2 regions of the Muricoccus vinaceus genome follow, and region 1 is predicted to be linked to the other one. Evidence: predicted binding sites of a transcription regulator. Region 1 holds the regulator's gene; the other holds the start of a gene.
What was found. Region 1 encodes HrcA, which represses chaperone genes, less so after heat shock. Its sites were predicted from a motif close to GTTNGCACTCNCNNNNNGNGAGTGCNAAC; they were not measured.

Region 1 (14,689 bases):
GCACGGTCTGCAACCGCCGCGAGGTGTGCCGCCCCGATGCCGCCACCGGCCTGCCGGATGGCGGCGCCGTGGACGCGGAGGGCGGCTACTGGAGCGCGGGCGTTTCCGCCGGCCGGCTGAACCGCTGGCTGCCCGACGGCACGCTGGACCGCTTCGTGGAACTGCCGGTGCGCGCGCCTACCATGCCCTGCTTCGGCGGGCCGGGGCTGCGCACCCTGTTCGTGACCAGCCTGCGGAACAAGGACCACGGCCCGCATGATGGCCGGTTGATCGCGCTGGACGTGGGGATCGCCGGGACACCAGTGGGCCATTTCGCCGATTGATCCGGCCGGGCCAGGCAAACCCATCAGCAATCAGGGGCGCTAAACGCAAATCGCAGGACTGGAACGATTAAGGAGCGCTAAACGGCATCCGGGGCGCTATCATGCTTCCCGTTGAAGGCAAGGTGGATCCGGGGAATCTGACTAGGCCGCAACGAATGGCAGGATGGGTCATGCGCCTTGGCTGACGAAGATGCGCCGGGCACCGACCCGGGCGACCAACACCTGCTGCGTCAGTCCGAGATACTGGCTCGCTTCGCCGAGCTTTCGCTCAGTTCAACCGACCTCGACGACATCCTGACAAAGGCCTGCCAACTCGTCGCGGAGGCTCTCGGCACCGGACTGGCGAAAGTGCTGCAACTGCAACCGGATGGGCGAACCCTGTTCGTGCGGGCCGGCGCTGGCTGGAAGCATGGCGTCGTCGGGCACACGACGCTTCGACCCGGGGAGGTCGGCTCGGAAATCTACGCGGCGGACAACACAGAACCGATTATCTCCACCGATGTCGATGCCGAAACGCGCTTCCAGTATCCATCCTTTCTCCGCGAGAACGGCGTCAGGGCTTTCGTCAATGTTCCGATCACCGGCGGCAAAAACAAGTTGCCTTTCGGGATCTTCCAGGTCGACAGCCGCACGCCCCGTGAGTTCACCGAGGCCGAGACACAGTTCCTGCGCGGCTACGCCAGCCTGCTCGCCGGATCGGTTGCGCGCCTGAACGCCATCTCGGAACTGACCGCCAACAACGCGGAACTCGCAGGCCAGGTTGAAAAGCTCAAGCGCGCGATGGAGCACCAGAGCTTCCTGTCCAAGGAGGTGGACCACCGGGCCAAGAACATGCTCGCCGTGATCCAGGCTGTCGTGCGCCTGACCAAGGCCGATGACATGCGCAGCTTCGTCAAGGCCGTCGAGGGGCGGATCTCGGCCCTGGGGCGGGCGCAGACGCTTCTCTCGGCCGACCGCTGGGTTGGCGCCGACCTGCACACCCTGATCCGCGGCGAGCTTTCACAGTTCCTTCAAACGGATCAGGAAGGCCCCCTCGTCCAGGTGGAGGGGCTGCCGCTTGTTCTGCCGCCGATGGTGACGCAGCCTTTCTCCATGGCCTTGCACGAGCTGGCGACGAACGCGGTCAAGTACGGAGCCTTGTCGAACCCGGCGGGACGCGTGCGGATCTCCTGGCAGGTGGAGCGGAGGGATCGGACCTGCCTCGTGTTCCGCTGGGCGGAGAGCGGCGGGCCGATGGTCGGCGGCCCGCCGGCCCGCAGGGGTTTCGGGTTGAGGGTCCTGACCGATACGCTGCGCCTGCAGCTGGGCGGCACGATCTTCATGGCCTGGAACGAGACGGGGCTGGTCTGCGACCTCAACATCCCCCTCGCCCCCGCCACGGCGGTTTTGCAGCAAAGCTAGGGGCTGTTCAGCGCGGCAGAGAGTCGTGCGCCGCCAGGCAGGCCATGTCCAGGATGCCGTTCACCCCGGCCGCGATGGACAGGATCTGCGCGGGCTTGGAAAGCCCCATCAGCAACGGCCCGATCGTGGTCGCACTCGTCAGGCGCGGCACCGCCTTGCTCAGGATATGGGCGGCGTGCAGGCCCGGCATCACCAGCACGTTCGCCGCCCCCGTGAGCCGGCAGAAGGGATAAAGCGAGCGAAGCTGCGGATCGAGCGCCACGTCCGCCGCCATCTCGCCCTCGTACTCGAAGCCGACATCGCTGCGGGCATCCAGCAGCCTCACGGCCTCGCGCACCGTCTGCGGGATGTGGCTGCCGCGCGGGTCGCCGAAGTTGGAGAAGGACAGGAAGGCCACGCGCGGCTCCAGCCCGAGGCGGCGCGCCTGGGCCGCGGCCTGCACGGCGATCTCGGCCAGCGTCTCGCTGTCCGGGCGCTCGTGGATGGCGGTGTCGGCCAGCAGCACCGTGCCGGCGCGGCGCGTCAGCATCAGCGTCAGGCCGAAGAGCACGCCCTCCCCGCCATGGGAGGCCGGCGCCGGGTCGATGGCGAGCGTGATCTGCTTCAGCGCCGCCGAGTAGGAGCGCGTGGTGCCCGTCACCATGGCGTCCGCGTCGCCCAGCGCCACCATGCAGGCGGCGAATACGTTGCGGTCCAGGTTCACCGCGCGCTGGGCGTCGCGGAACAGGAAGCCGTTCCGCTGCATCCGGGCATAGATGTACTCCGCGTAGCGCAGGTTCCGGTCCGAGCGCGCGGCGTTGTGGATCTCGATCCCCTCGCCCAGCGGAACGCCGAGGGAGGCGACGGTGGCCATCACCCGCTCCTCGCGCCCCACCAGCACGGGCGTGCCGTAGCCGGCGTTGCGGAAGGCGATGGCCGCGCGGATCGTCTTCTCCTCCTCGCCCTCGGCGAAGACCACGCGGCGGGGGCTGTGGCGCACGCGCTCGGTGATCGCCTCCAGCGCGCCGCCGGCGGCGTCCAGCTTCTGCGCCAGCGCGCGGGCGTATTGCGGCATGTCCGTGATGGGCTTGCGCGCCACGCCGCTGTCCATCGCCGCCCTGGCCACGGCGGGCGACACGCGGGAGATCAGGCGGGGGTCGAAGGCGTGCGGGATGATGTAGTCGGGGCCGAAGCGCAGCCCCATGCCGCCGCCGGCGCCCGCCACCTCCTCCGGCACGTCCTCGCGCGCCAGCATCGCCAGCGCGTGGGCGGCCGCGATCTTCATGGGCTCGTTGATGGTGCTGGCGCGCACGTCCAGCGCGCCGCGGAAGATGAAGGGAAAGCCCAGGACGTTGTTCACCTGGTTCGGGTAGTCGGACCGCCCGGTGGCCACGATGCAGTCGGGACGCACGGCCTTGGCCTCGTCCGGGGTGATCTCCGGGTCGGGGTTGGCCATGGCGAAGATGATGGGCTTCTCGGCCATGGCGCGCACCATCTCCGGCGTCACCGCGCCCTTCTTGGACAGGCCGAAGAAGGCGTCGGCGCCCGACAGCGCCTCGGTCAGGGTGCGGGCGTCGGTGTCGGTGGCATGGGCCGACTTCCACTGGTTCATGCCCTCCACCCGGCCGCGGTAGAGCACGCCCTTGGTGTCGCACATCACGATGTTCTGCGGGCGCATCCCCATGGCGCGCAGAAGCTCCGCGCAGGCGATGGCGGCCGAGCCCGCGCCGTTGATCACCAGCCTGGTTTCGCGGAGATCCCGCCCGGTCAGGTGGCACGCGTTGATCAGGCCGGCGGCGGCGACGATGGCGGTGCCGTGCTGGTCGTCGTGGAACACCGGGATGTCCATGATCTCGCGCAGGCGCTGCTCGATCACGAAGCACTCGGGGGCCTTGATGTCCTCGAGGTTGATGCCGCCGAAGGAGGGGGCGAGGAAGCGCACGCAGTTGACGAACTCGTCCACGTCCGCCGTGTCCACGCAGAGGTCGATGGAATCCACCTCGGCGAAGCGCTTGAACAGGGCGGCCTTGCCCTCCATCACGGGCTTGGAGGCCACCGCGCCCAGGTCGCCCAGGCCCAGCACCGCCGTGCCATTGGAGATCACGGCGACCATGTTGCCCTTGGCCGTGTAGTCATAGGCCAGCGACTTGTCGCGGTGGATCTCCAGGCACGGCTCGGCAACCCCCGGCGAATAGGCGAGCGAAAGGTCGCGCGCGGTGGAGAGCGGCTTGGTGAGGCGGATCTCCAGCTTGCCGGGCTTGCCCTCGGCATGCATCGCCAGGGCTTCTTCCCGCGTGATGCGGGCGGTGCGGGAATCCCCCGATCCCGTGTGGCGCACGTCGTCCATGGTTCGTTTCTCCCGCTCTGCCGGCGTTATGCCCCTTGGGGTCTGCCCCGTGAAGCGTGGTGCGTGTCAGGTCCCGCCGGTCAGGACCGGCGGATGTTCCAGGGATAGGGCGTGCTGCCCTCCAGGAAGCCGGTCAGGTTCCGCCGGAAGGCCGTGCGGATGGTGAACTGCCCGAGCGGGATGGTCGCGACCTCGTCGAGCGCGAGCCGCCCCAGGGCCTCCGCGCTGCGGGCACGGGCGGCATCGTCCGGTGCCTCCATCCATTCCGCGGTCAGCGCCTCCGCGCGCTCGCTCTTCCACCACCCGAACCATCCGGCCTCGCCCTGCCCGCGGATCAGGGGCGACATGGCGGGGCTGCCATAGGTGTTCGACGATCCCGTGGTGTGGAAGATGCTCCATCCGCCGCGCTCGATGGGCTCGCGCGAGTTGCGGCGCTGGATCACCGTTCCCCAGTCGCTCTCGGCCAGCTCCACGTTCATGCCCACGCGCCGCAGCGCGTCGTTGGTCACCTGGCCGAGCGGCCCGATGTCCGGGAAGTCGGTGGGGTTGATGATGACGAGCTTGCCATTCGTGTAGCCCGCGTCCCTGAGGGCGGCGCGGGCGGCGTCCAGGCTGCCCGGCATCAGGTCGGGGTTGTCGCGGAAATAGGGCGTGCGGCGGGGGTAAAGGCTGCGCGTCTCGCTCCAGAGGGCGGTGTCGTCCCCCTGGGCCGCGCGCATGTAGTTCTCCTGGATCACCGAGAGCCGCACGGCCCGGCGCAGCCGCACGTCGTCGAAGGGCGGCTGCAGGCAGTTCAGGCGCATCAGCGCCATCCGCCCCTCCACGTCCAGGATCTCCTGCCGGACCTCGCGGTTGCGGGCCAGCACCGGGCGCAGGTCCGACAGCGGGCGCTCCCACCAGTCCACCTCGCCGTTGGTCAGCGCCGCGGCGGCGGTGGAGGCATCGGGGATCACCAGCCACTCGATGCGCTGCATCAGCGCGCGCTTGGCGCCCGAGGCGCGCTCGGGCGCTTCCTCGCGCGGCACGTAGCCGTCGAACTTCTCGTACACCACGCGCGAGCCGGAGTTGTACTCGCCGGCGACGAAACGGTACGGGCCGGAGCCCGTCATCTCCGTGATGGCGCGGGTCGCCTCGGTGGAGGCCAGGCGCTCGGGCATGATGAAGCAGACGCTGGCATCGGGCTTGGCCAGCGCGTCCAGGATCAGCGGGAAGGGCCGGTGCAGGCGCGCCTCGAAGCTGCGGTCGTCCAGCGCCCGCCATTCCGCCACCGCGCGGGCCAGAAGCTGGCCGAAGGGGTCGCGCACGCACCAGCGCCTGATGCTGGCGATGCAGTCGGCGGCGCGCACGGGCTCGTTGTCGTGGAAGCGCAGGCCTTGGCGCAGGCGGAAGCGCCAGCGCAGCCCGTCGTCCAGCACCTCGTGCCCCTCGGCCATCTGCGGGCGGGGGCGGTTGGAGGCATCGGTCGCGTAGAGGGTGTCGAAGACGTAGTAGCCGTGGTTGCTGGTGACGGTGGCCGTGGTCCAGACCGGATCCAGGCTGGTGAGGTTGGCTTGCGGCACGAAGCGCATGGTCCGGGCGCGCATGTCCTGCCCGACGGCGGGCGCGGATGGTGCCCCCGCCGCGCCCGCGGCGAGCGCCGCGCCTCCCCGGAGCAGGCTTCGACGATCCATGGATGATGCCTCCCGCGTGGTCCGTGGCCGGAACCTCTGAAACAAAAGCCTGCGCCCGCCGCCCACCACGTGGCAAGCGCTGGACCGCGGCGCCTCCCCCACTTACGACTGCCCCCATGGATGCCGCGCCGCCCCGACCGCACGACCTTCCACCCGGCCTTCCCGGGCCCGAGGGCGCGACTCCCGCCATGGCGCAGTGGTTCGCCGCCAAGGCCGCCCACCCCGACGCCCTGGTGTTCTTCCGCATGGGCGACTTCTTCGAGCTGTTCTTCGCCGATGCCGTCACCGCCGGGGAGGCGCTGGGCCTGGCCGTGTCCCACCGCGGCGAGCACCAGGGGCGCCCCGTGCCCATGGCGGGCGTGCCCGTGCACGCGATGGAGGCCTATCTCGCCCGCCTGATCCGCCGTGGCTTCCGGGTCGCGATCTGCGAGCAGATGGAAAGTCCCGAGGCCGCGAAGGCCCGCCGCGCCCCGGCCGTGCGGCGGGAGGTCGTGCGCGTGGTCACCCCCGCCACCGTGACGGAGGAGGCGCTGCTGGAAGGCGCCCGCCCCTCCTGGCTGCTGGCGCTGGCGCCCGACGGCGCGGGGCGGGTGGGGGCGGCCTGGCTGGACGTGTCCACCGGACAGGTCTGCACGGAATGCCTCGGCGTGGCCGAGATGGGCGCCTTGCTGGCGCGGCTGGAGCCGGCGGAGGTGCTGGCGCCCGAATCGCTGGCGGCGGGCGATGCGCTGACGCCGCTGGGCGGCACGGTGCGGGAGGCCGCCCCGCCGCGGGACGGCGCGCGGCTGGCCGCGGAGGCCTGGGGGGTGGCGGGCCTGGCCGCCTTCGGCAGCTTCACCGAGGGCGAGGCGGCGGCGCTCGCCATGGCGCTGGACTATGTGCGCGCGACCTCCGGCGGCACCCTGCCCCGCCTCGCCCCCCCGGAATGCCGGGGCGGCGAGAACACGCTGCGCATGGACGCCGCCACCCGCCGCAGCCTGGAGATCCTTCGCGCCGAGCGCGGCGGCAAGGACTGCCTGATGGGGGCGGTGGACCGCACGCTCACGGCCGCGGGCGCCCGCGAGCTGGCCGCCCGCCTCGCCACGCCGCTGGCCGAGGCGGGACCGATCGCGGCGCGTCACGATGCCGTTTCCTTTCTGCTCGCGGCCGATGCCGTGCGCGGCGGCCTGCGGGAGGCGCTGCGCGGCGCGCCGGACATGGCCCGCGCGCTGGGGCGGCTCTCGGTGGAACGCTTCTTTCCGCGTGACCTCGCGGCGCTGCGCGACGGGCTTCTGCGTGCCGAGGCCATGCGGGAGGCGATCGGCGGTGCCAGCGGGGTGCCGCCCATCCCGCCCCTGCTGCTTTCCGCTGCCGAGGCGCTGGTGCCGGATGCCTCGCCACGGGCGGAGCTGAGCCGGGCGCTCGCGGCCGAGCTGCCGGCGCGCCTGGAGGATGGCGGCGTGGTCGGCCCCGGCTATGACGGCGAGCTGGACGCGCTCAGGCGCCTGCGGGACGACGCGCGCGGGGCGATTCTCGCGTTGCAGATGGACCTGGCCCAGGCCTGGGGCGTGGCCAGCCTGAAGATCCGGCACCACCAGCAGCTGGGCTTCCTGGCCGAGGTGCCGGCCGCGGCGGGGGAAACGCTGCTGCGGGCGAAGCCGGAGCCCGGACCCATGGCGCCGGTGCACCGGCAGAGCATGGCCAATGCCCATCGCTTCACCTGCGGGGCGCTGTCCGACCTCGACCGCCGGCTGTCCCAGGCGCGCGACGAGGCGGCGCGGCGGGAGGCCGCGGTGGTGCGCCACCTGCGCGGGCTCTGCCTGGAGGCGGCGCCCGGGATCGCGCATGCGGCACGGGCGGCGGCGGAGATCGACGTCCACGCGGCCTCGGCCGAGCTGGCGGCGGGGGGCGGCTGGTGCCGGCCGGACATCCCGGAGCGGCCGGAGTTCTGCATCGCGCAGGGGCGGCACCCCGTGGTGGAGGCGGCGCTGCGCCGGAACCGGGGCCCCGCCTTCGTGCCCAACGACGCCGATCTCTCCCCGGGGCGGCGGCTGTGCCTTCTGACGGGGCCGAACATGGCCGGAAAATCGACCTATCTCCGCCAGAACGCGCTGATGGTGGTGCTGGCCCAGGCCGGGCTGTTCGTGCCGGCCGAATCGGCCCGGATCGGGCTGGTGGACCGGCTGTTCTCGCGCGTGGGCACGGCGGACGACATCGCGGGCGGGCGATCCACCTTCATGGTGGAGATGAGCGAGACGGCGGCGGTGCTGAACCAGGCGGGGCCGCGCTCCTTCGTGGTGCTGGACGAGGTCGGGCGCGGCACGGCCACCTGGGACGGCCTGGCCATCGCCTGGGCGGTGCTGGAGGCGCTGCACGACCGCCTGCGCTCCCGCACGCTGTTCGCCACCCATTTCCACGAGCTGACGGCCCTGGCGGGCAAGCTGCCGGAGCTGGCGCCGGCGGCCATGAAGGTGCGCGAGCACCGGGGGCAGGTGGTGTTCCAGCACCTCGTGGGGGCGGGTGCCTCCGAACGGTCCTGGGGCCTGCACGTGGCACGGCTGGCCGGGGTCCCGCGGGAGGTCGTGGGGCGGGCCGAGGTGGTGCTGGCCTCGCTGGAGGAAAGGGCGCGGGGGCTGGAGCCGCTTTCCGGGGAGCTGCCCCTCTTCGCCGGGACGGCGGCGCGGGGGACGGCCCCTCCGGCCGGAGCGGAGGACCCCGTCCTTGCGGCCCTGGAGGCGCTGGACCCCGATTCCATGGCGCCTCGCGAGGCCCTGGAGGCGCTCTACCGCCTGAAAACCTTGCTGCCGGGCCACGGGGTGGCTGTTGCCCCGCGGAAGGAATCCTTATCTTCCGTCAAATGAACATCGCTGGCCTCGGCAGCGCCGAAGCACCCATCGCACCGCAATTCGGTTTGGGCGGGTCGGGGCTCGACGGACTTGCTTCCTCACCACCTCCGTCCCGGGACACGGCGCTGGCGCTGCTGCGCCGGCACCTCAGCCGCATCCAGAGCGGCATGCAGGAGCGGTTCGAGCGGGAAAGCCTGGCCGGGCTGGTGGCCGCGCGGGCCCTGGCCTGCGAGATGGACGGGCTGATCGCGGCCATCCTGCGCTACAGCCTGGTGGCGACGGGCGGGTTGGCGACCGCGCCCTCCTTCGCGCTGGCGGCCACGGGCGGCTACGGGCGGGGCACGCTGGCCCCCTATTCCGATATCGACCTGCTTTTCGTCTCGGACGCGCCGCTGGACGCGGGGGGGCGGCGGGCGGTGGAGTTCATGCTCTACCTGCTGTGGGACCTGGGCGTGAAGGTGGGCCACGCGACGCGCTCGGTCGAGGAATGCTTGGTGGATGCCCGCGCCGACACCACCGTGCAGACGGCGCTGCTGGATTCGCGCTTCCTGGAGGGGGATGCGGGCGTCTATGCGCGCTTCCACGCGGCCTATGCGGAGGCGCGGGCCGAATGGGGGCTGGGGCAGTTCCTCCATGCCAAGCAGATCGAGCGCGGGCTGCGCCACGCGCGCTACGGCGACAGCCCCTATCTGGTGGAGCCGCACATCAAGGAGGGCCGGGGCGGCCTGCGCGACCTCCAGACCATGTACTGGATCGCGCGCTACGCCTTCGACGTCGAGAAGATGTGGCAGCTCGTCGGCCCCGACAGCCCCGGTGGCGGGCTGCTGACGGCGCAGGAGGCGCGGGCCTTCCGCCGTGCCTGGTCGTTCCTCTGGACCGTGCGCTTCCACCTCCACTACGTGACCGGGCGCGCCGAGGAGCGGCTGACCTTCGACCTGCAGCCCGTTGTGGGCGCGCGCATGGGCTACACCCGGCACGGCAAGCAGGACGGGGTGGAGCGCTTCATGAAGCACCTCTTCCTCACGGCGCGGGAGGTTGTGCGGCTCAAGCGGCTGCTGGAGCCGGCGATCGAGCGGGCGGCGCTGGGCATGCCGGCGCTGCAGCCCGCGCCCGACGAGGCGATGAAGCAGGCCGGGCTGACGCTGGCGGACGGCAAGATCCTGTTCGCCCCCGACCACGACATCGCGGCCGATCCGGGGGTGATGCTGCGGCTGGTGCGCAAGGCGCGGGACCGCGGCCTGGAAATCCATCCGCTGGGCCTGCGGGCGCTGATCCGCAACGCGCGCTATGCCACGCGGCTGCGCGGTCAGGCGGCGGCGAACGTGCTGTTCCTCGATATCCTGACGGGCAAGAACAGCGCGCACTGGCTGCGCGCGCTGAACGAGGCGGGGGTGCTGTCGAGCCTCGTGCCGGAATGGGCGCGCATCGTCGGGCTGATGCAGTTCGACACCTATCACGTCTTCACCGTGGAGGAGCACACGATCGAGGCGGTGGGGGTGATGAACGCCCTGGAGCGCGGGGAACTGGACACGGTCGCGCCGGTCGCCTCGGAGCTTGTCGGGCAGTTGCAGTCCCGGCGCGCGCTGTATGCCGCGATCCTGCTGCACGACATCGCCAAGGGGCGCGGTGGCGACCATTCGGAGCTCGGCGCCGGAATCGCGCAGGAGCTGTGCCCGCGCCTCGGGCTCTCGCCCGAGGAAACGGAGACGGTGTCCTGGCTGGTGCTGAACCACCTGCTGGTGAGCCAGACCGCCTTTAAGCGCGACATCGACGACCCCAAGACCATCCTGGACCTGGCGGAGGTCGTGCAGTCGCCGGAGCGGCTGCGGCTGCTGCTGGTGCTGACCGTGTGCGACATGCGCGCGGTGGGGCCGAAGGTCTGGAACGGCTGGAAGGCGACGCTGCTGCGCGAGCTGTACTGGCGCGTGGCGGAGGTGCTGGCGGGCGGGCTTTCCGTGCCCGAGCGCGACGTGCGCGTGGCCCGCGCGCGGGAGGCCGCGGCGGCCACCCTCAGCTTCCGCCCGGCGGCGGAGGTGGAGCACTTCCTGTCGCTCGGCTATCCCGGCTACTGGCTGTCCTTCGACCCCGACACCCATGCGCGCCACGCTTCCCTGATCCGCGAAGCGGAAAGCACGGGAGCGCCGCTGACGGTGCGCACCGAGGTGCTGGAGGAGCGCGCGGTGACGGAGGTGACGGTTTATACCGCCGACCATCCCGGGCTGTTCAGCCAGATCGCGGGGGCGCTGGCGGTGGGGGGCGCCTCCATCGTGGACGCGCGCATCCACACCATGACCAACGGCATGGCGCTCGACACCTTCTGGGTGCAGGACGCGGCGGGCGGGGCGCTGGACGCGCCGCACCGCCTCGCGCGGCTTTCGGTGATGATCGAACAGGCGCTCTCGGGGCGGATGCGGATCAACGACGAGATCCAGAAGGTCAAGCGCGAGCCGGCGCGGCTCAGGGCGGTGACGGTGCCGCCGCGCGTGGTGATCGACAACCACGCGAGCCACACGCACACGGTGATCGAGGTGAACGGGCGCGACCGGCCGGGGCTGCTGCACGACGTGACGGCGGCCATCTCGGCCCAGGGCGTGCAGATCGCCTCCGCGCATGTGACCACCTATGGCGTGCGCGCGGTGGACGTCTTCTACGTGAAGGACCTGTTCGGCCTGAAGATCGAGAACGAGCGCAAGCTGGAGGGGCTGCGGCGGGCGGTGTTGTCGGCGCTGGGGACGGCACCGGCGGAAGCGGTCTGACCGCCCGGCCGCCTTACCATCTTACGATCTTACTGCCTTACCCCGCCCCGGGCCCTGGCGGATCGCCCGGGGGTTCATAAGAAATTATTCTTAGACGGGTGGGCCTTCCGGGTCAACCCAGCATGCGGCCGATCACCTGCGCGGTGTAGTCCACCACGGGGATGACGCGGCCGTAGTTGATGCGGGTGGGGCCGATCACGCCGATGGCGCCGACGATCTTTTCCTGGCCGTTGCGGAAGGGGGCGACGACCATGGAGACGCCTGCGGTGTCGAAGACGCCGCTTTCCGCCCCGATGAAGATCTGCACGCCCTGGCCGCGCTGGGCGAGCTCCAGCAGGCGGAGCATGGTTTCCTGTGCCTCGAGCCGGTCGAAGAGCGACTGGATCTCGGCGACCCGGGCGGCCTGGTCGATGTTCTGGAGCAGGCGGGACTGGCCGCGCAGGATCAGCGAGCCCCCTCCCCCGCCGGCCCAGGTGGCGAGGCCGCTTTGCACGACCTGGTTGGTCAGGGCGTCGAGCGCCGTGCGGTTGGCGGCGATCTCGGAGGAGACGAGGTGGCGGGTGTCCTCCAGCGTGCGGCCGTTGAGGCGGGCGTTGAGGTAGTTGCCGGCCTGGGCCAGCGCGCCGGCGGGCAGGCTGGGCGGAACCTCGATGATCCGGTTCTCCACCTGGCCGCGTTCGCCGACCAGCACCACCAGGGCGCGCCCTGGGCCCAGCGCCACGAACTCGATGTGGCGCAGCGAGGATTCGGCGGAAGGGGCCACCACCAGGCCGGCGGCGCCGGCCAAGCCGGAGAGCATCTGGCCGGCCTCGGCCAGCGTGTCCTGCATCGAGCGGCCGGAGGCGGCGCAGCGGGCGGAGATCGCCTCGCGCTCCTCGTCGGTCAGGTCGCCGAATTCGAGCAGGCCGTCCACGAAGAGGCGGAGGCCGCGATCGGTGGGAAGGCGGCCGGCGGAGGTGTGGGGCGCGTAGAGGAGGCCGGCGTCCTCGAGATCCGCCATGGCGTTGCGGATGGTGGCCGGGGAAAGGGAAAGGGGCAGGCGGCGCGACAGGGTACGGCTGCCGACGGGTTCCCCGGTTTCGACGTAAAGCTCCACGACCTGTCGGAGGATGGATGCGCTGCGCGTGTCCAGGCCCGGCAGGGGGGCACCCGCGGAGATGCTGCGGGGCGGAGCGAAGCCGGGGCGTTGGTTGGGCTGGGCGCCCATGCGGTGGCGGGTCTCCGGATGCGGTGTTGACCTCGTAAGCTAGGTAGGGGGAGCGGGGGCGTCAACGCGTGACGCACAGTTGCATGATCGTTTTATATCCACTATTCTGGATTTATGGATGCAGAACGGGCAACGGCCGCGCTGGGCGCCCTGGCACAGGGGACGCGGCTGGAGACATTCCGGCTTCTGGTGCGTCACGAACCCGGCGGGCTGCCGGCCGGCGAGGTCGCGCAGCGGCTGTGCGTGCCGCAGAACACGATGTCGGCGCACCTGTCGGTGCTGTCCCGCGCGGGGCTGGTGCGGGCGGAGCGGCGGGGGCGGTCGGTGATCTACCGGGCCGAGCTGGAGGGCCTGCGCGCCCTGGTGATGTTCTTGCTGCGCGACTGCTGCGGGGGGCGGGCGGAGCTCTGCGCGCCGCTTCTGGCCGAGCTGAGCGCGGCTTCCTGTTGAGAAGGGTTTTCCCATGGATGTCGTGATCTACCACAACCCGGCCTGCGGCACCTCGCGCAACGTGCTGGCCCTGATCCGCCACGCGGGGATCGAGCCGCATGTGGTGGAGTACCTGAAGACGCCGCCGTCGCGCGCGATGCTCCTGGCGCTGATGGGGCGGGCGGGGCTGAGCCCGCGGGGGCTGCTGCGGGCCAAGGAGGCGCTGGCGGCCGAACTGGGTCTGGACGACCCCGGCGCGGGGGACGAGCGGCTGGTGGAGGCCATGCTGGCGCATCCCGTGCTGATCAACCGCCCGCTGGTGGCGACGCCGCTCGGGGTGCGCCTGTGCCGGCCGTCCGAGGCCGTGCTGGAGATCCTGCCGGCGGAGGGCGGCGCCTTCGCCGGAGGAGCCTTCGCGAAGGAGGACGGGGAGCGGGTGCTGGACCGGGAGGGGCGGCGGATCGGCTGAGGGGCGCGGCCGGTGCTGGCTTTCCTGGTTTTCCTGGCGACGCTTGTTCTGGTGATCTGGCAGCCCCGCGGGCTGGGGATCGGGTGGAGCGCCATGGCGGGCGCGCTGGTGGCGCTGCTGCTCGGGGTGATCGGCTGGGCGGACGTGCCGGTGGTGTGGCGCATCGTGTGGGACGCGACCTTCACCTTTATCGGGCTGATCGTGATCTCGCTGCTGCTGGACGAAGCCGGCTTCTTCCAGTGGGCGGCGCTGCACGTGGCGCGCTGGGGCGGGGGACGCGGGCGGCGGCTGTTCCCGATGGTGGTGCTGCTGGGCGCCGCGATCGCCGCGGTGTTCGCCAATGACGGGGCGGCGCTGCTGCTGACGCCGATCGTGGTGGCGATCCTGTTGCGGCTGGACTTTCCGCCGGCGGCGACGCTGGCCTTCGTGGTGGCCACGGGCTTCGTGGCGGACACCACCAGCCTTCCGCTGGTGATCTCCAACCTCGTGAACATCGTGTCCGCCAACTTCTTCGGGATCGGGTTCAACCGCTACGCGGCGGTGATGGTGCCCGTGAACGCCGTGGCGCTGGCGGCGACGCTGGGGGTGCTGTGGCTGTTCCACGGGCGGGCCGTGCCCGCGCGCTATGACCTTTCGCGGCTGGAGGCGCCGGGGGGCGCGGTGCGAGACGGGCTGGTGTTTCGGGCGGCCTTTCCACTGCTGGGGCTGCTGCTGCTGGGATACGCGGTGCTGGCGCCGATGGGCGTGCCGGTCTCGGTGGTGACGGGTGGCGGGGCGCTGGCGCTGCTGGCCCTGGCCGGGCGGTGGCACCGGGGCGGGCGGGGCGTGGTGGTGCCGGTGGGGCGGGTGCTGCGGGGCGCGCCCTGGCAGATCGTGCTGTTCAGCCTGGGCATGTACCTGGTGGTCTACGGGCTGCGGAACGCGGGGCTGACGGGAGCGCTGGCGGGCGCCCTGGCCTGGCTGGCGGACCAGGGGCCCCTCGTTGCCACGCTCGGCACGGGGTTCGGGGCGGCGCTGCTGTCCTCGGTGATGAACAACATGCCGGGGGTGCTGGTGGGGGCGCTCTCGATCGAGGAGGCGCGGGGCGTTCCGGCGGCCACGCGGGAGCTGATGGTCTATGCCAACGTGATCGGCTGCGACCTCGGGCCCAAGCTCACGCCGATCGGCAGCCTGGCGACGCTGCTGTGGCTGCACGTGCTGGCGCGCAAGGGAATCGTGATCGGCTGGGGGGCCTATATGCGGGTGGGGCTGGCGATCACGCCGCCGGTGCTGCTGGCGGTGCT
Region 2 (14,689 bases), 250 kb from region 1:
CCGGCGGTATAGGCCGCGATGTAGATGCCCAGGAACTTCGAGAAGGTCAGCCCCGGCGCCTCCGGCAGCAGCGAGTAGAAAATCGCCGCCGTCACCGCCACGTCCACGCTGGCCAGCGCCACCTGCGCCACCGCCATCCGAAACCCCGGCAGGTCGATCTGGTGCCCGAAGGCCTTGAAGTGCGGAAAGCGCCGCGACAGCACCACGTACACTGCGACGATCGCCCACATCGTGACCCCGACCGCCTGCGCCACCCAGGACGGCACCACCTCCCCGGCCGCCTCGCCCACCCAGGGCAGCACCGAAGGCTCCAGCACCAGCACCAGCCCGCCCAGCGCGAAGCCTCCCAGCCCGAAGGTGAGGGAGGTGAAGGCGATCACCTTCGCGATCTCGACCGAGGTCAGCCCCCAGGCCGCATAGAAGCGATAGCGCACGGCAGCACCGGACACCGCCGCGAAGCCCAGGTTATGGGCCAGCGTGTAGGCGCAGAAGGACGCGAGCGAGGTTCGCAGGTACGAGATGGGCTTGCCGGCATAAACCGATCCCAGCCGGTCGTAGATCGTCAGCACCGCATAGGCGATGATCGTCCACCCCCCGGCGATCCACAGCTGCCGCTGCGACGTGGCCTCCAGCGCCCGCCCCACATCCGCCACGGAAAGGCTCCGGAACTCCCGCTGCACGACGTAAAGCGCGCCGACCAGCAGGATCAGCCCGAAAACGGTGGGCCCGTGCTTGCGGATCAGCGCCCAGCTCATGCGGCACCCAGTTCGGGGCCGGGGGCGGCCGCCAACGCCCCCTCGATCAGCGCGACCGTCTCCGGAACGCCGTAGAGCGCGACGAAGCCGCCGAAGCGCGGCCCCTCCTCCTGACCCAGAAGCACCTGATAAATCGCCGCGAACCAGGCCCGCGACACGCCCGGGCGGGAGGGGTCCTTGCCCGGCTGCAGGAACGGCTCCCGGCGCCCCGCATCGTAAACCAGGTCCTGGATGGCCGCCGGCCGCGCCCCCGCCGGAAGCGCCTCGATCCGCCCCTGGTTCTCCCGGAGCAACGCGGCCAGATGCAGCAACGCCTCCCGCTCCGCCTTGGACGCGGCGCGGAACCGCTTGGTCGGCTTCACCACGTCCCGGTAATAGGCCGAGGCCCGCTCCACCAGCACCGCCAGCATCGGCGAGGCCTCCGGCGTCGCCTCCGGCGCGTGCCGCCGCAGGTAGCCCCACAGCATCTCCGGCGTCTCGGCATTGGCAGCCACCGCCAGGTTCAGCAGCAGCGTGAAGGTGATCGGGCTCCCGGCCCCGTTCGGCAACGCCCCGCCGTGGATGTGCCAGACCGGGTTCGCCGGATCCGCCGCCGCCCGCAGCTTCTCCACATTCGCCAGGTACTCGTCGGTCGCCCGCGGGATGACGTCGAAATGCAGCCGCTTCGCCCGCCCGGGCTGCTGGTACATGAACAGCGAAAGGCTCTCGGGCGGCGCATACCGCAGCCACTCGTCGATCGTCAGCCCGTTGCCCTTGCTCTTGCTGATCTTCTGCCCCTGGGCATCCAGGAACAGCTCGTAGGTGAAGCCAACCGGCGGCTCCCCCCCCAGCACCCGGCAGATGGCCGAGGACAGCTTCACGCTGTCGATCAGGTCCTTGCCCGACATCTCGTAATCCACGCCCAGCGCGAACCAGCGAAGCGCCCAGTCCGCCTTCCACTGCGCCTTCACATGGCCGCCGGTCACGGGCGTCTCGAAGCGCTCTCCGCTTGCGGGATCGCGCCAGACCACCGTCCCCGCCTCCGGCCGCACCTCCTCCATCGGAACCTGCATCACGATGCCGGTCTTCGGATGGATCGGCAGGAAGGGCGAATAGGTCGCCCGCCGGTCCGGCCCGAGCGTCGGCAGGATCACCCCCCGAACCGCCTCGTGCACCGCCAACATTCGCAAAAGGGCCTGATCGAACCGCCCCGAACCATAGTAGTCGGTCGATGACGCGAACTCGTAATCGAACCCGAACTCGTCCAGGAAGGCCCGCAGCCGCGCGTTGTTATGCGCGCCATAGCTCTCATGGGTGCCGTAGGGGTCCGGAATCCGCGTCAGCGGCTGCCCCAGATGCGCCCGCAGCATCTCCGGCTGCGGGGCGTTGTCCGGCACCTTCCGCAGCGCATCCATGTCGTCCGAAAAGGCCAGCAGCCGCGACGGCAGCCCCGTCAGCCGCTCAAAGGCCTGCCGCACCCAGGTGGTGCGAGCCACCTCCCCGAAGGTGCCGATATGCGGCAACCCCGAAGGCCCATACCCCGTCTCGAACAGCGCCATGCCCTTGGTGCCCACCGAGGCACGGCCGGCGACCTTCGCCGCCTCCTCGAAAGGCCAGGCGCGGACATCACGAAGGGAGGGATCGGCGGGGGGACGTTGCATGGCCGCCCCCAATTGCCCCCGCCACCCCGCCCGGTCAACGCGCCCCTTCAACAAGCCGGCATCCCTGATCCCCGCAACGCGCGCCTCGCGTCCCGCGCGCCCGCCTGTATAAGGCACCCTGCCACTCTGGCCGGGCGGGCCCATCTCGGTCCTCCCATACAACGCCTCGCAAGGAACGCAGGTCATGCGCGTTGGGGTTTTCGGCGCCACGGGCGCCGTCGGCAAGGAACTGGTGCAGGTCCTGGGGGACCGCGGCTACCCGGTGACCGAGCTGCGCCTCTTCGCCTCCACCCGCAGCGCCGGCACCCGAATTCCCACCCCCTTCGGCGACAAACGGATCGAGGTCTACGACCCCGCCACCCCGCCCCGCCTGGACCTCGCCCTCCTGGCCGTTTCCGGCGAATGGTCCAAGGCCCATGCCCGCGAACTGGTGGCCGCCGGCGCCGTGGTGGTCGACAACTCCTCCGCCTTCCGCCTGGAGAACGACGTCCCCTTGGTGGTGCCCGAGGTCAACGCGGCCGCGGCCGGCAACGCCCGCCTGATCGCCAACCCCAACTGCACCACCGCCATTCTGGCCGTCGCCCTCGCCCCGCTGCACGAGGCCTTCGGCCTCAAGCGGGTGATCGTTTCCACCTACCAGGCCGCCTCCGGGGCCGGCGCCGAAGGCATGCAGGAACTGGAAGATGGCTTGCGCGATGTTCTGCTGAACGGCGGCCAGGCGAAGAACAGCTTCTTCCGCCACCCGCTTCCCATGAACCTCATCCCGCACATCGATAGCTTCCAGCCCAACGGCTATACGCGGGAGGAAATGAAGGTCACCTGGGAAACCCGGAAGATCATGGGCCTGCCCGACCTCCTGATCTCCTGCACCGCCGTCCGCGTCCCCACCATGCGCGCCCATGCCGAGGCCGTGACGATCGAAACCGAGCGCCCCGTCACCGCCGAGGCCGCCCGCCGCATCCTCTCCACCGCCCCTGGCGTGAAGCTCGTGGACGACGTGGAGAATGCCCTCTACCCCATGCCGCTGACCGCCAGCGGCCGCTACGACGTCGAGGCCGGCCGCGTCCGCGCCAACCCGGTCTTCGGCGAAAACGGCCTCGACTTCTTCGTCTGCGGCGACCAGCTCCTGAAGGGCGCCGCCCTCAACGCCGTGCAGATCGCCGAGGCTCTTCCCGTCCGCCTGGCGGCCTGAACACCTCCGCCGGGCCGCGCCCCGGGCGCCAGGCGCCGAAAGGGCCGGGGTTCATCCCCGGCCCTTCCCTTTTCAGGCGATCTGCTGGCTCTCCGCCCCGCTGTCCGGCCGGGCCGGCCCCAGGTTCGGCACCGGCCCCATTGGCACGTTCTTGAACACCGAGAACTGCCCCTTCCCGTCCAGGGAGGGCCCCTGCGTCCAGCGCCCCTCCGGAGCCTCGGACCCCTGGAGCCCCGTGTCGAAGAAGTCGTAGTTGTGCCGCTGGTCTTCCTTCTCCTGGGGGAAGGAATTGGGGATCGGCAGCGCCCCCTGGGCCCCGCCCAGTTCCTCGATCACCGCCAGCCACTGCTGCTGGTGCATCGTGTCGCGCGCGATCAGGAAGTGCAGCATGTCCTTCATGCCCGCGTCCTGCGTGGCGTTGAAGAGCCGCACGGCCAGCACGCGCCCGGTGCTCTCCGCCGCCACGTTGCAGTACATGTCCGCCGCCAAGTTGCCGCTGGCATAGATATGCGACATGTCGAAGGGCACGCCGTCCGAATTCGCCGGGAAGGCCGCCATCCCCGTCGAGAGCATGTGCCGGTGCAGCATGCCCTCGATCGTGTGGCGCGCGTTGCCGCCCCCCATCACCGCGCCCACGATGCCGTCCGCAGCACCCTCTTCCTGCAGCTTGGTCGGCGCCGTCTCCAGGTTCATCGCCACGGCGTTGGCGAGCATCTCGATATGCCCGATCTCCTCCGTCGCCGTGTGCATCAGCATGTCCCGGTACTTCGGGTTGGGCGAGCGGTTGCCCCAGGCCTGGAAGAAGTACTGCATGCAAACCCGGATCTCGCCTTCCACCCCGCCGATCGCCTGCTGGAGCATGCGCGCGAAGATCGGGTCCGGCGTGTTCACCACAACCGGGTACTGAAGCCGTTTATCGTGATAAAACATAGGTTAATCCTCGTCCTGGGCTGGATGTGAACCCCGCCCCGACAACGCCCCCACGTGCGTTCCGTTGGATAGAAAATCCGGCACACAGCCTTTTTCGGCACCGTGAGGAAGGCTTCGTGCCTCTATTCATTCCCGGCCAGACAAGAAAAAGGCGCGAAAGGGCTTCCCCTTCCGCGCCCCATCGAATCCGGCAGCCCTCGTGGCCACCAGCGGCTGCCGCAGCGGAAGGCGGGGACCAAGGCCCCCGCCAGGCGCGGTCTCAGCCCGCCAGACTGCGCCCGGCCGAGCCCAGGTCCGCGAAGGCCTCGTCCAGCCGCTTCGCCACGCCCTTCTCCGCCGCCCGCAGCCACTTGCGCGGGTCATACAGCTTCTTGGTCGGCTTGCCGTTGGACGGGTCGATCTGGTGCGTGAAGGCCACCGGGTTGGCCTGCACATAGGCACCCACCGGCTCGGCGAAGGCAAACTGCGTGTCCGTGTCGATGTTCATCTTGAACACGCCATAGGAAACGGCCTCGGTGATCTTGTCCTTCTCGGACCCCGACCCGCCGTGGAACACCAGGCTCATCGGCTTGTCGCCGCCGCCGAACTTCCCGGCCACCGCGTCCTGCGACGCCTTCAGGATCTCCGGCCGCAGCTTCACGTTGCCCGGCGCGTAAACCCCGTGCACGTTCCCGAAGGACGCCGCCATCGTCACATGCCCGATCGGCGAAAGCACCTCCCAGGCGCGCAGCACGTCCTCGGGCTGCGTGTACAGATGCGCGTTGTCCGCCGATTCCTCGATGTCGTGCCCGATCCCGTCCTCCTCGCCGCCCGTCACGCCCAGCTCGATCTCCAGGCTCATGCCCAGGGGCGCCATGCGCTTCAGCACCGCCGCGCACTCGGCGATGTTGGTCTCCAGCGGCTCGGCCGAAAGGTCGATCATGTGGGAGGAGAAGAGCGGCTTGCCCGTCCGCTTCATGTGCTCCTCGCCATGGTCGATCATGGCGTTCACCCAGGGCAGCAGCGAACGGTCGGCGTGGTCCGTGTGCAGCACCACGCAAACCCCATAGGCCGCGGCCATGGTGTGCACGTGCTGCGCCGCCGAAACCGCGCCCAGCACCCGCGCCGCGTTGGCGTCCGGGCAGCCCTCGCCGCCGAAGAAGCGCGCACCCCCGTTGGAGAGCTGGATGATCACGTCGGCCTTGTTCTTCGCCGCCGATTCCAGCACGGCGTTGATGCTGTTCGTGCCCACCACGTTCACCGCCGGCAGCGCATAGCCGCCCGCGCGGCACGCCTCCAGCAGCGTCAGGTAGTCGGCGCCCGTGACGACGCCCGGCTTCAGCTTCGATCCGGTCCCGGCCGGCGAGATATGGTTCACGCTCTGGTTCCTGCTCTGGTTGGTCAGGGTTGGGGGACGGCCCCATAGCACGGGCCATCCCGCCCCCTGCGGTGTCCCACGGAAATATCATGGAAATAGGGCGGCGGGCTCCCCCGCGCGAACAAAGCAGGTATAGACCCGCCGATGCCCCCCGCTCCGGCCACACCCCGCCTGCTGCTGCCGGAAGCCCCCGCCCTGGTCGCCGGCATCCGCCGCGCCACCCTTCTCACTCCCGAGGGCGAGATCGAGTCCCTCTCCGCCTCCGACCTCGCGCGCCGCCTGCCGGATCTCCCGCCCCCTCTCCTCGTCCACGCTCCCGCCACGGCCCGCCGCCTGGGCCTGCCTCCCTTCCCCGTGGCCTTCGACCTTCTCGAACTCTTCGCCTTCGCCATGCCGGCCCAGCCCGCAGCGCCCACCCCGCGTGGCCTGGCCCTCGCCCTGGAACTCGATCCGCCCAAGGACGACGAGGCCGCCGCCATCCTCCTTCCGGAGATCGCGACCACCCTCCTCCGCCACCTCGCCACCACCCGCCACGCCCTGCCGAACCGCGACGCCGCCCAGCTCACCGCCCGCCTGCGCGACGCCGCCGACTGGCCCTGGGCAGCCAGCGTCCTCGCCGCCCTCGGCCAGCCCGATCCCCACGCGTCCGCCGACGCGCTGAAAGTCTGGCGCCGCCTTCCCGACTGGGAGGAAACGGCGCCCCCCACCCCGCCTGCCTCCATCCCCATCGCGCCGCTGGAAGCCCGCAAGCGCCTGGCCGAGATCCTCGGCGCCGACGCCGAAACCCGCCCCGCCCAGGCCGACTACGCCTCCGCCGCCTCGCTGGCCTTCGCCCCGCGCGAGGTGGAGGGCCAGCCCGCCCTGGTCCTCGCCGAGGCCGGCACCGGCACCGGGAAAACCCTGGGCTACATCGCCCCCGCCTCCCTCTGGGCCGAGCGCAACGGCGCCCCCGTCTGGATCAGCACCTACACCCGCAACCTCCAGCGCCAGATCGACCAGGAACTCCACCGCCTCTACCCCGATCCCGAGGACCGCCGCCGGCACGTCGTCATCCGCAAGGGCCGTGAGAACTACCTTTGCCTCCTCAACCACGAGGAAGCCGTCAGCGGCGCCATGCCATCCCGCCTCCTCGCCCTCTCCCTCGTTTCCCGCTGGGCCTTCGCCACGCGCGACGGCGACATGCAGGGCGGCGACTTCCCCGGCTGGATCGCGGAACTCTTCCCCTGGGGCCATGTCGCGGGGCTCACCGACCGGCGCGGCGAATGCATCCACTCCGCCTGCCCCCACTGGCGCCGCTGCTTCGTCGAGCACTCCATCCGCCGCGCCCGCACCGCCCGGCTGGTGATCGCCAACCACGCCCTCGTCATGGTCCAGGCCGCGCTCGGCGGCGGCGAGGACAAGCCCGCCCTCCGCTACGTCTTCGACGAGGGCCACCACCTCTTCGACGCCGCCGACAGCGCCTTCTCCGCCGAGATCTCCGGCGGCGAGATGGCCGAGCTCCGCCGCTGGCTGCTGGGCGCGGAAGGCTCCCGCGGCCGCGCCCGCGGCCTCCGCCGCCGCCTGGAGGAAACCACCACCGACCACCCCGCCCTCCTCCCCCTCGTGGAGGAAGCACTCCGCCATGCCGGCTCCCTCCCCGGCCCCGGCTGGGGCTCCCGCCTCGGCGCACCCGAGGAGCGCGCCCCCCACGAGGAGGAGGAGGACCCCCGCCCCGGCATCCCCACGGCCACCAACCCCGCCGAGGCCTTCCTCCGCACCGTCATCACCCAGGTCCTCGCCCGCTCGGCCGAGGCCGACACCGGCTACGACGCCGAATGCGACCTCCACCCCCTCAACCCCGGCGTGGCCGAGTCCGGCGCCGCCCTGGAGGACGCCCTCGGCCGCATCGAGACCCCGCTCCGTGCCCTTCACGCCCGCCTCACCGGCCTGCTGGAGGACCCCGATGCCGAACTCGAAACGGGCGACCGCATCCGCCTCGACACCGCCCGCCGCGTGGTGGACCGCCGCGGCCTGTGCCCGCTCGGCGCCTGGCGCGCCATGCTCCAGGCCCTCGCCGCCCGCCCACCCGAGCCCGGCACACGCCCAGCCCATGTGGACTGGCTCGCCCTCACCCGCCGCGAGGGCCGCGTGATCGACGCCGCCCTGCACCGCCACTTCCTCGACCCCACCGAACCCTTCGCCGCCGCGGTCGCCGCCCCCTCCCACGGCCTGCTCATCACCTCCGCCACGCTCCGCGACAGCGGCGAGCCCGACGGCGAGGCCGCCTGGGAGGAAGCCGAGGCCCGCACCGGCGCCAACCACCTCCCCTCTCCCGCCATCCGCGCCGCCGTCCCCTCCCCCTTCAACTACCCCGACCAGACCCTCGCCATCGTCGTCACCGACGTCTCCCGCGAGGGCTCGCAGGCCGCCATGGCCATGGAGCAGCTCTTCCGCGCCTCAGGCGGGGGAGCGCTCGGCCTCTTCACCGCCATCCGGCGCCTGCGCGACGCCCATGTCCGCATGGCCCCCGGCCTGGAAGCCGCAGGCCTTCCCCTCTACGCCCAGCACGTCGATGCCATGGACAATGCCACCCTGGTGGACGTGTTCCGCGCCGAGGAAGACTCCTGCCTCCTCGGCACCGACGCGCTGCGCGACGGCGTGGACGTCCCCGGCCGCTCCCTCCGCCTCCTCGTCTTCGACCGCATCCCCTGGCCCCGCCCCACCATCCTCCACCGCGAGCGCCGCACCCATCTCTCCGGCGGCCGCCCCAAGGCCTATGACGACGCCATAGCCCGCCACCGGCTCCGCCAGGCCTTCGGCCGCCTGGTCCGCCGCGCCGACGACCGCGGCGTCTTCGTCCTGCTCGACGCCCGCGCGCCCACCCGCCTCCTCGCCGGCCTCCCGGAAGGCGTCCCCGTGCGCCGCATGGGCCTGGCGGAGGCGGTGCGCGAGACCCGTTCCTTTCTGGAGGATCAATTCCCGGTTGGCGCGCCTCGCGGCGATTGACGCGCCCGCGCGGCCGCGCGAACCCTGCGCGCATGATGGATACGAACGCGATGGACGCCCAGCCGGCCCTTCCCACCCGCTTCTCCGCGCAGGAAGCCCTGATCTGCGCCATGGTCCTGATGGGCGTGTCCGACCGCGGCATGTCGGACGCCGAACTCGCCACCATGTCCCGTCTGGTGCGCGAGCTGCCCGTGTTCGGCGATTTCCACCCCACGGAGATCGACACCGTCACCGAAGTGGTTCTGGGCCTGCTGGACCAGAATGACGGCCTGGACCGTGCCGCCGAGATGATCCGCGACGCCCTGCCGCCCCGCCTGCGTGAGACGGCCTACCTTCTGGCCTGCGAGATCGCCGCCGCCGACGGCGACGCCTCCCAGGAGGAACTCCGCTTCCTCCAGGACTTCCGCATCACCCTCGACATCGACCGCCTGATCGCCGGCGCCATCGAGCGCGCGGCCAAGGCCCGTTACCAGGTCATCTGAAGGGCAACATCCCCGCCGCAACGGCGTTGGGGGTCATGACATCCCGAAGGGAGCATGACATGCCCGAAAATACCGGCCACACCACCCACCCCACGGTCAACGCCAGCTTCGCCACGCGCGAGGAAGCCGAGTCCGCCCTGCAGTACCTCAACGCCGAGGCCATTCCGCAGGAACTCGTCGCCATCCGTACGGGCGAAACGTCCCTTGCCCCGCCCCAGCCGCCGGGAGAGCCGGAAGGCCAGGTCCAGGAGGACGAGCACCGCAACCTCCGCACCATGGGTTCCAGCATGGCGGCCGCAGGTGCCGGCATGGCCGCGGCGGGCGCGGTGGTCGCCACCGGCGGCGCGGCCCTTCCCGCGATCGCGGCAGCGGCCGTCGCGGGCCTCGGTGCCGGTGCCGCCAGCGAAGGCGTCTCCGCCGCCTCGGGCACGAACGTGAAGCCTGAATCGGAGAAGGCAGCCGCCGTCGTGACCGTCACCCCCGCCACGGCCGATCAGTCCGTGCGCGCCAAGGGCGTTCTCGGCAAGCTGTCGGCCATCAAGGTCTGGGAGGAGTAGGCGAACTTCAGTCCGGCAGGAGCCGTGTCACCGACGGTGCCGGCTTCTTCGGCCTCTGCTCCACCTCGTAGGTGACCTCCTCACCCTTGCGAAGCTCACGCCGGCCCGCCGCCTCCACGGCGGAGGCATGGACCAGCACATCCGGCCCGCCATCCTCGGGCCGGATGAAGCCATAGCCCTTGTGCGGCTGATACCAGATCACCGTGCCCCTCGGCATCGCCGCGCCTCCCGCATCATGCGAAGTGGCCATACGAAGCCCCACCCCTCCAGTGCAAGGGAGCCCGCCCCGTAATCGACGGATGCCCGCGGGTGATGGGTGCTTTCGATCCGGGCGCGGCCTCCGTCCGGAGGCTCCAGACCGCCGGGGATCGGCTCGGCTACTGCGACCGGCCGGAATGAACCAGGGCCGGCAAACCCGGATGCGGCGGAACTGCGCGTGCCCGTTCCTCAGCCTTCCCGGTAGTCGCGTCCCGGCTCGGCATCGGACTCGGCCCATCGAACAGAAAGCCAAAAGTCCCTAAGCCGATCCCATAGAAGAGGTCGTAGGACCGGGCCAGTGTCAGACGAAGGGCCGATAGCGAGTTCAGGGCCTGCATCACAACCTCTGGTGGAAAGCATGCCTGAAAGCTAAGCGAGGCCCTCGGCCGATCACAACCTCGCAAGCGCCGCTTCAACGAAAGGATTTGTAGGCCGCCCCTCGGCTGCGACCCTCCCTCCGGAAGCGGGCCACCGAACGCAGAAGGGGCGGCCCGTCGCCGGGCCGCCCCTTCCTTGAACGCCTGATCCCCGCCAGCCCGGCGAACCGGGCCGGCGAGAGCCGATCAGAAGTCCATGTCACCCATGCCGCCCATGCCGCCGCCCGGGCCACCGGCCGGAGCAGCCGCCTTCGACGGGCGCTCGGCCACCATCGCCTCGGTGGTGATCAGCAGCGAGGCCACCGAAGCGGCATCCTGCAGGGCCGTGCGAACGACCTTGGTCGGGTCGATGATGCCGGCCTCGACGAGGTTCTTGTACTCGTCGGTCTGGGCGTCATAGCCGTACTCGTAGGCGTCGGAGCGGAGCACCTCACCAGCGATCACGGCGCCGTCCTTGCCGGCGTTCTCGGCGATCTGCTTCAGCGGCACCGCAATGGCGCGCCGAACGATCTCGATCCCGACCTGCTCGTCGTTGTTCAGGCCCTTGAGGTCGGACAGCTTCAGGCTGGCGCGCAGCAGAGCCACGCCACCGCCGGGAACGATGCCTTCCTCAACCGCGGCGCGGGTCGCGTGCAGCGCGTCGTCGACGCGATCCTTGCGCTCCTTCACCTCGACCTCGGACGAACCGCCGACGCGAATGACGGCCACGCCGCCAGCCAGCTTCGCCAGGCGCTCCTGCAGCTTCTCGCGGTCGTAGTCCGAGGTGGTCTCCTCGATCTGCGCCTTGATCTGCTCCACACGGCCCTCGATGGCGGACTTCTCGCCGGCGCCGTCGATGATCGTGGTGTTCTCCTTCTCGATGCGAATGTTCTTCGCACGGCCGAGCTGGTTCAGCGTCACGCTCTCGAGCTTGATGCCGAGGTCCTCGGAGATCACCTCACCACCCGTCAGGATGGCGATGTCCTCGAGCATCGCCTTGCGACGGTCGCCAAAGCCCGGGGCCTTCACGGCCGCGATCTTCAGGCCGCCACGCAGCTTGTTCACCACGAGCGTGGCCAGAGCCTCGCCCTCGATGTCCTCGGCCACGATCACCAGCGGACGCCCGGACTGCACAACGGCTTCCAGCAGCGGCAGCATCGGCTGCAGCTGGGAGAGCTTCTTCTCGTGGATCAGGATGTACGGGTTCTCGAGCTCGGCGATCATCTTCTCCGCATTCGTGATGAAATACGGGGAGACGTAGCCGCGGTCGAACTGCATGCCCTCGACGACGTCGAGCTCGGTCTGGATGGACTTGGCTTCCTCGACGGTGATGACACCCTCGTTGCCGACCTTCTCCATCGCCTGCGCGATCATCTCGCCGATCTCGGTCTCGCCATTGGCGGAGAGCGAACCGACCTGGGCCACCTCGGCGGAGGTCGTGATCTTGCGGGTCTTGGCCTGCAGGTCAGCGACGATCACGGCGACCGCCTTGTCGACGCCGCGCTTGAGGTCCATCGGGTTGAGCCCGGCGGCCACGGCCTTCGCACCCTCGCGGATGATGGCCTGGGCCAGCACGGTCGCGGTGGTGGTGCCGTCGCCGGCCAGGTCGTTCTGCTTCGAGGCCACTTCGCGCACCATCTGCGCGCCCATGTTCTCGAACTTGTCGGCCAGCTCGATCTCCTTGGCGACGGTCACGCCGTCCTTGGTGATCCGCGGCGCGCCGAAGCTCTTGTCGAGCACCACGTTGCGGCCCTTGGGGCCCAGCGTGACCTTCACGGCATCGGCGAGAATGTCCACGCCGCGCAGCATGCGCTCGCGGGCATTGGAACCGAACTTGACGTCCTTGGCTGCCATACTTGCTTCTCCTGCTTCTCGTTGCTGCTCAGGCGGCCTTGGCGGTGGTGGCGCCGGTGTTGTCGACGATGCCCATGATGTCGGACTCCTTCATGATCAGGAGCTCCTCGCCATCGAGCTTCACCTCGGTGCCGGACCACTTGCCGAACAGGATGCGGTCGCCGGCCTTCACGTCCAGCGCCACGATCTGGCCCTGCTCGTTGCGCGCGCCGGCGCCGACGGCCACGACCTCGCCCTCCTGGGGCTTCTCCTTGGCGGTGTCGGGAATGATGATGCCGCCAGCGCTCTTCTCTTCGGCCGTGACGCGGCGAACGAGAACGCGGTCGTGCAGGGGACGGAACTTGGTCATGCGGTCCTCTCCTGAGCCTTTATCTGGGATGAACCCGGCCGGGTGCCCGAACCACGTCCCGAGGGGCCGTTAGCACTTGCACCCGGTGAGTGCCAGCGATCTAGGGGATCGACCCCCCTTCCGTCAAGTCCGGCAGCACTCTCGGGCGTGGAGTGCCAAAGCATTGATATGAAACATTTATTGTCTTCCATGGTTGATGTTGCATGGCACCATCAGCCCCTCGCGGCACTCTCGCCGCCTGGTTGAGAGGAACTGGGACATGCTTCTGCACGGCATCGAGCGCGTCGTCCGCATCCCCGACTGGCGCCTGACCACGGCCGAAATCCTGTACCGGATGCCCGACCATCCGGCCCTCCTGCAGACCTTCGTGTGGCAGAAGGTCGATCAGGCCCCGAACTTCCCGGAGCTGCACGGCTTCCTCGACTTCTGGCGGCGCGAGATCGAGGGCGCGCTCCACTCCGTCCGCGTCGCCTCCGCCGCCCTCTGGCGCCCCGCCGACTTCACCTATGCGGAAGGCGAGCTTCGCCTGCACTGAGCGCAGGCGCGGAGGCGGCCGCTCAGGGCGCCGCCCCCGCGAACCAGCCCAGCACCCCGCTCAGCGTCAGCACCGACGCCATGGTCCCGAGCAGCACCGCTGCGCCCGAACGCTCCATTCCCACGGCGTAACGCCGCGACATCAGGAAGGCATTCGCCCCCGTCGGCATCGCCGCCATCGTCACCGCCACCGAAAGCTCCAGCGCCCCGAGCCCGACCAGCCGTCCCGCTGCCAGCACCACCAGCGGCATGGCCACAAGCTTCAGCGCGTTGATCACCACCGCATCTACCCAGTCCCGCCGCAGCCGGAAATCGCGCAGCGAGGCGCCCAGGCAGAACAGCAGCAGCGGGCTTGTCCCCGCCCCCAGAAGCTCCAGGAAACGCACCAGGAAAAAGGGCGGCGGCGGCAGCACCAGAGCCCAAAGGTTCCCCAGCACCACCGACACCACGATCGGATTCCGCGCCACCGAGCGGATCGTGGTCCGCACCACCCGCATCGGGGAGGCTCCCTCCGCCAGCCCCATCTCCGCCACGATGGTCGTCAGCGGCATGAAGATCAGCGAATACAGCGCGATGATCGCCGTGGCCGGCCCCAGTCCACCCGGCCCGAAGGCTGCCAGCACCACCGGCACCCCCATCATCAGCGTGTTGCCGAAGGCGCAGTTCAGGGCGAACAGCCCGGACTCCGCGAGCCCCCTCCCCGCCACCAGCCGCGAGAAGGCCAGCGCCGCCGCGTAAATCCCCAGCGCCCCCGCGAAGAAGGCCACCTCCAGCCGCCCGCCATGCGCGGCAAGCCCGCCTCCTGCGGCCGCCGACACGAACAGCAGCGCCGGCGCGCAGAGCCAGTAGGCGAAGTCATTGAGTCCCCGAAGCGCCTCGTCCGCCACCATCCGCCGCAGCGCCGCCCCGTAGCCGAGCGCGATCAGCAGGAAAACCGGCGCGACGAGGCCGAGGACCCCGAGCACTACCCCATCCCCGCCACGAAATCCCCGAGCCAGGGGTTCCGCGCCCGCGCCGTCCGCGCCGCGTGCAGAATGGCGGCCACCGTCTCCACCGTATCCTCGAAAACGCTGTTCACCAGCACATGGTCGAATTCCCGCCAGTGGGAAGCATCGTCCCGCGCCTTGCCCATGCGCCGGACGATCTCCTCCTCGCTATCCTGCCCCCGCGTCCGCAGCCGCCGCTCCAGCTCCGTGATGGAGGGCGGCAGCAGGAAGATCCCCACCACGTCCTCGGGCATGGCGGCCCGCAGCAGCAGGTGCCCCTGCCAGTCCACGTCGAACAGCACGTCCCGCCCCCCGGCCAGCGCCCGTTCCACCGGCTCTCGCGGCGTGCCGTAGCGCCGGCCATAGACATGCGCGCTTTCCAGAAGCAGCCCCGCCGCCTCCATCGCCTCGAACTCTTCCTGGCTGCGGAAGTGGTAATGCACCCCCTCCACCT

Region 2: the regulator HrcA is predicted to act here: its motif matches at 12,784-12,812, upstream of groES (co-chaperone GroES).

Annotation. Positions count from the first base shown of each region.
Region 1 covers NZ_JBHLVZ010000005.1:301,407-316,095, forward strand. Annotated here, with positions in the region: gene ACFFIC_RS07880 (SMP-30/gluconolactonase/LRE family protein) at 1-323, shown strand, start outside; gene ACFFIC_RS07885 (HWE histidine kinase domain-containing protein) at 501-1,724, shown strand; gene ACFFIC_RS07890 (NADP-dependent malic enzyme) at 1,732-4,050, opposite strand; gene ACFFIC_RS07895 (ABC transporter substrate-binding protein) at 4,131-5,720, opposite strand; gene mutS (DNA mismatch repair protein MutS) at 5,837-8,560, shown strand; gene ACFFIC_RS07905 ([protein-PII] uridylyltransferase) at 8,557-11,301, shown strand; gene hrcA (heat-inducible transcriptional repressor HrcA) at 11,414-12,508, opposite strand; gene ACFFIC_RS07915 (ArsR/SmtB family transcription factor) at 12,623-12,958, shown strand; gene arsC (arsenate reductase (glutaredoxin)) at 12,972-13,406, shown strand; gene ACFFIC_RS07925 (arsenic transporter) at 13,419-14,689, shown strand, end outside.
Region 2 covers NZ_JBHLVZ010000005.1:56,375-71,063, forward strand. Annotated here, with positions in the region: gene ACFFIC_RS06765 (phosphatidylglycerol lysyltransferase domain-containing protein) at 1-755, opposite strand, end outside; gene ACFFIC_RS06770 (lysine--tRNA ligase) at 752-2,395, opposite strand; gene ACFFIC_RS06775 (aspartate-semialdehyde dehydrogenase) at 2,580-3,587, shown strand; gene ACFFIC_RS06780 (manganese catalase family protein) at 3,660-4,517, opposite strand; gene fbaA (class II fructose-bisphosphate aldolase) at 4,777-5,874, opposite strand; gene ACFFIC_RS06790 (ATP-dependent DNA helicase) at 6,019-8,859, shown strand; gene ACFFIC_RS06795 (tellurite resistance TerB family protein) at 8,892-9,341, shown strand; gene ACFFIC_RS06800 (hypothetical protein) at 9,401-9,898, shown strand; gene ACFFIC_RS06805 (cold-shock protein) at 9,906-10,115, opposite strand; gene groL (chaperonin GroEL) at 10,720-12,366, opposite strand; gene groES (co-chaperone GroES) at 12,395-12,715, opposite strand; gene ACFFIC_RS06820 (usg protein) at 12,975-13,250, shown strand; gene ACFFIC_RS06825 (AEC family transporter) at 13,273-14,214, opposite strand; gene gmk (guanylate kinase) at 14,214-14,689, opposite strand, start outside.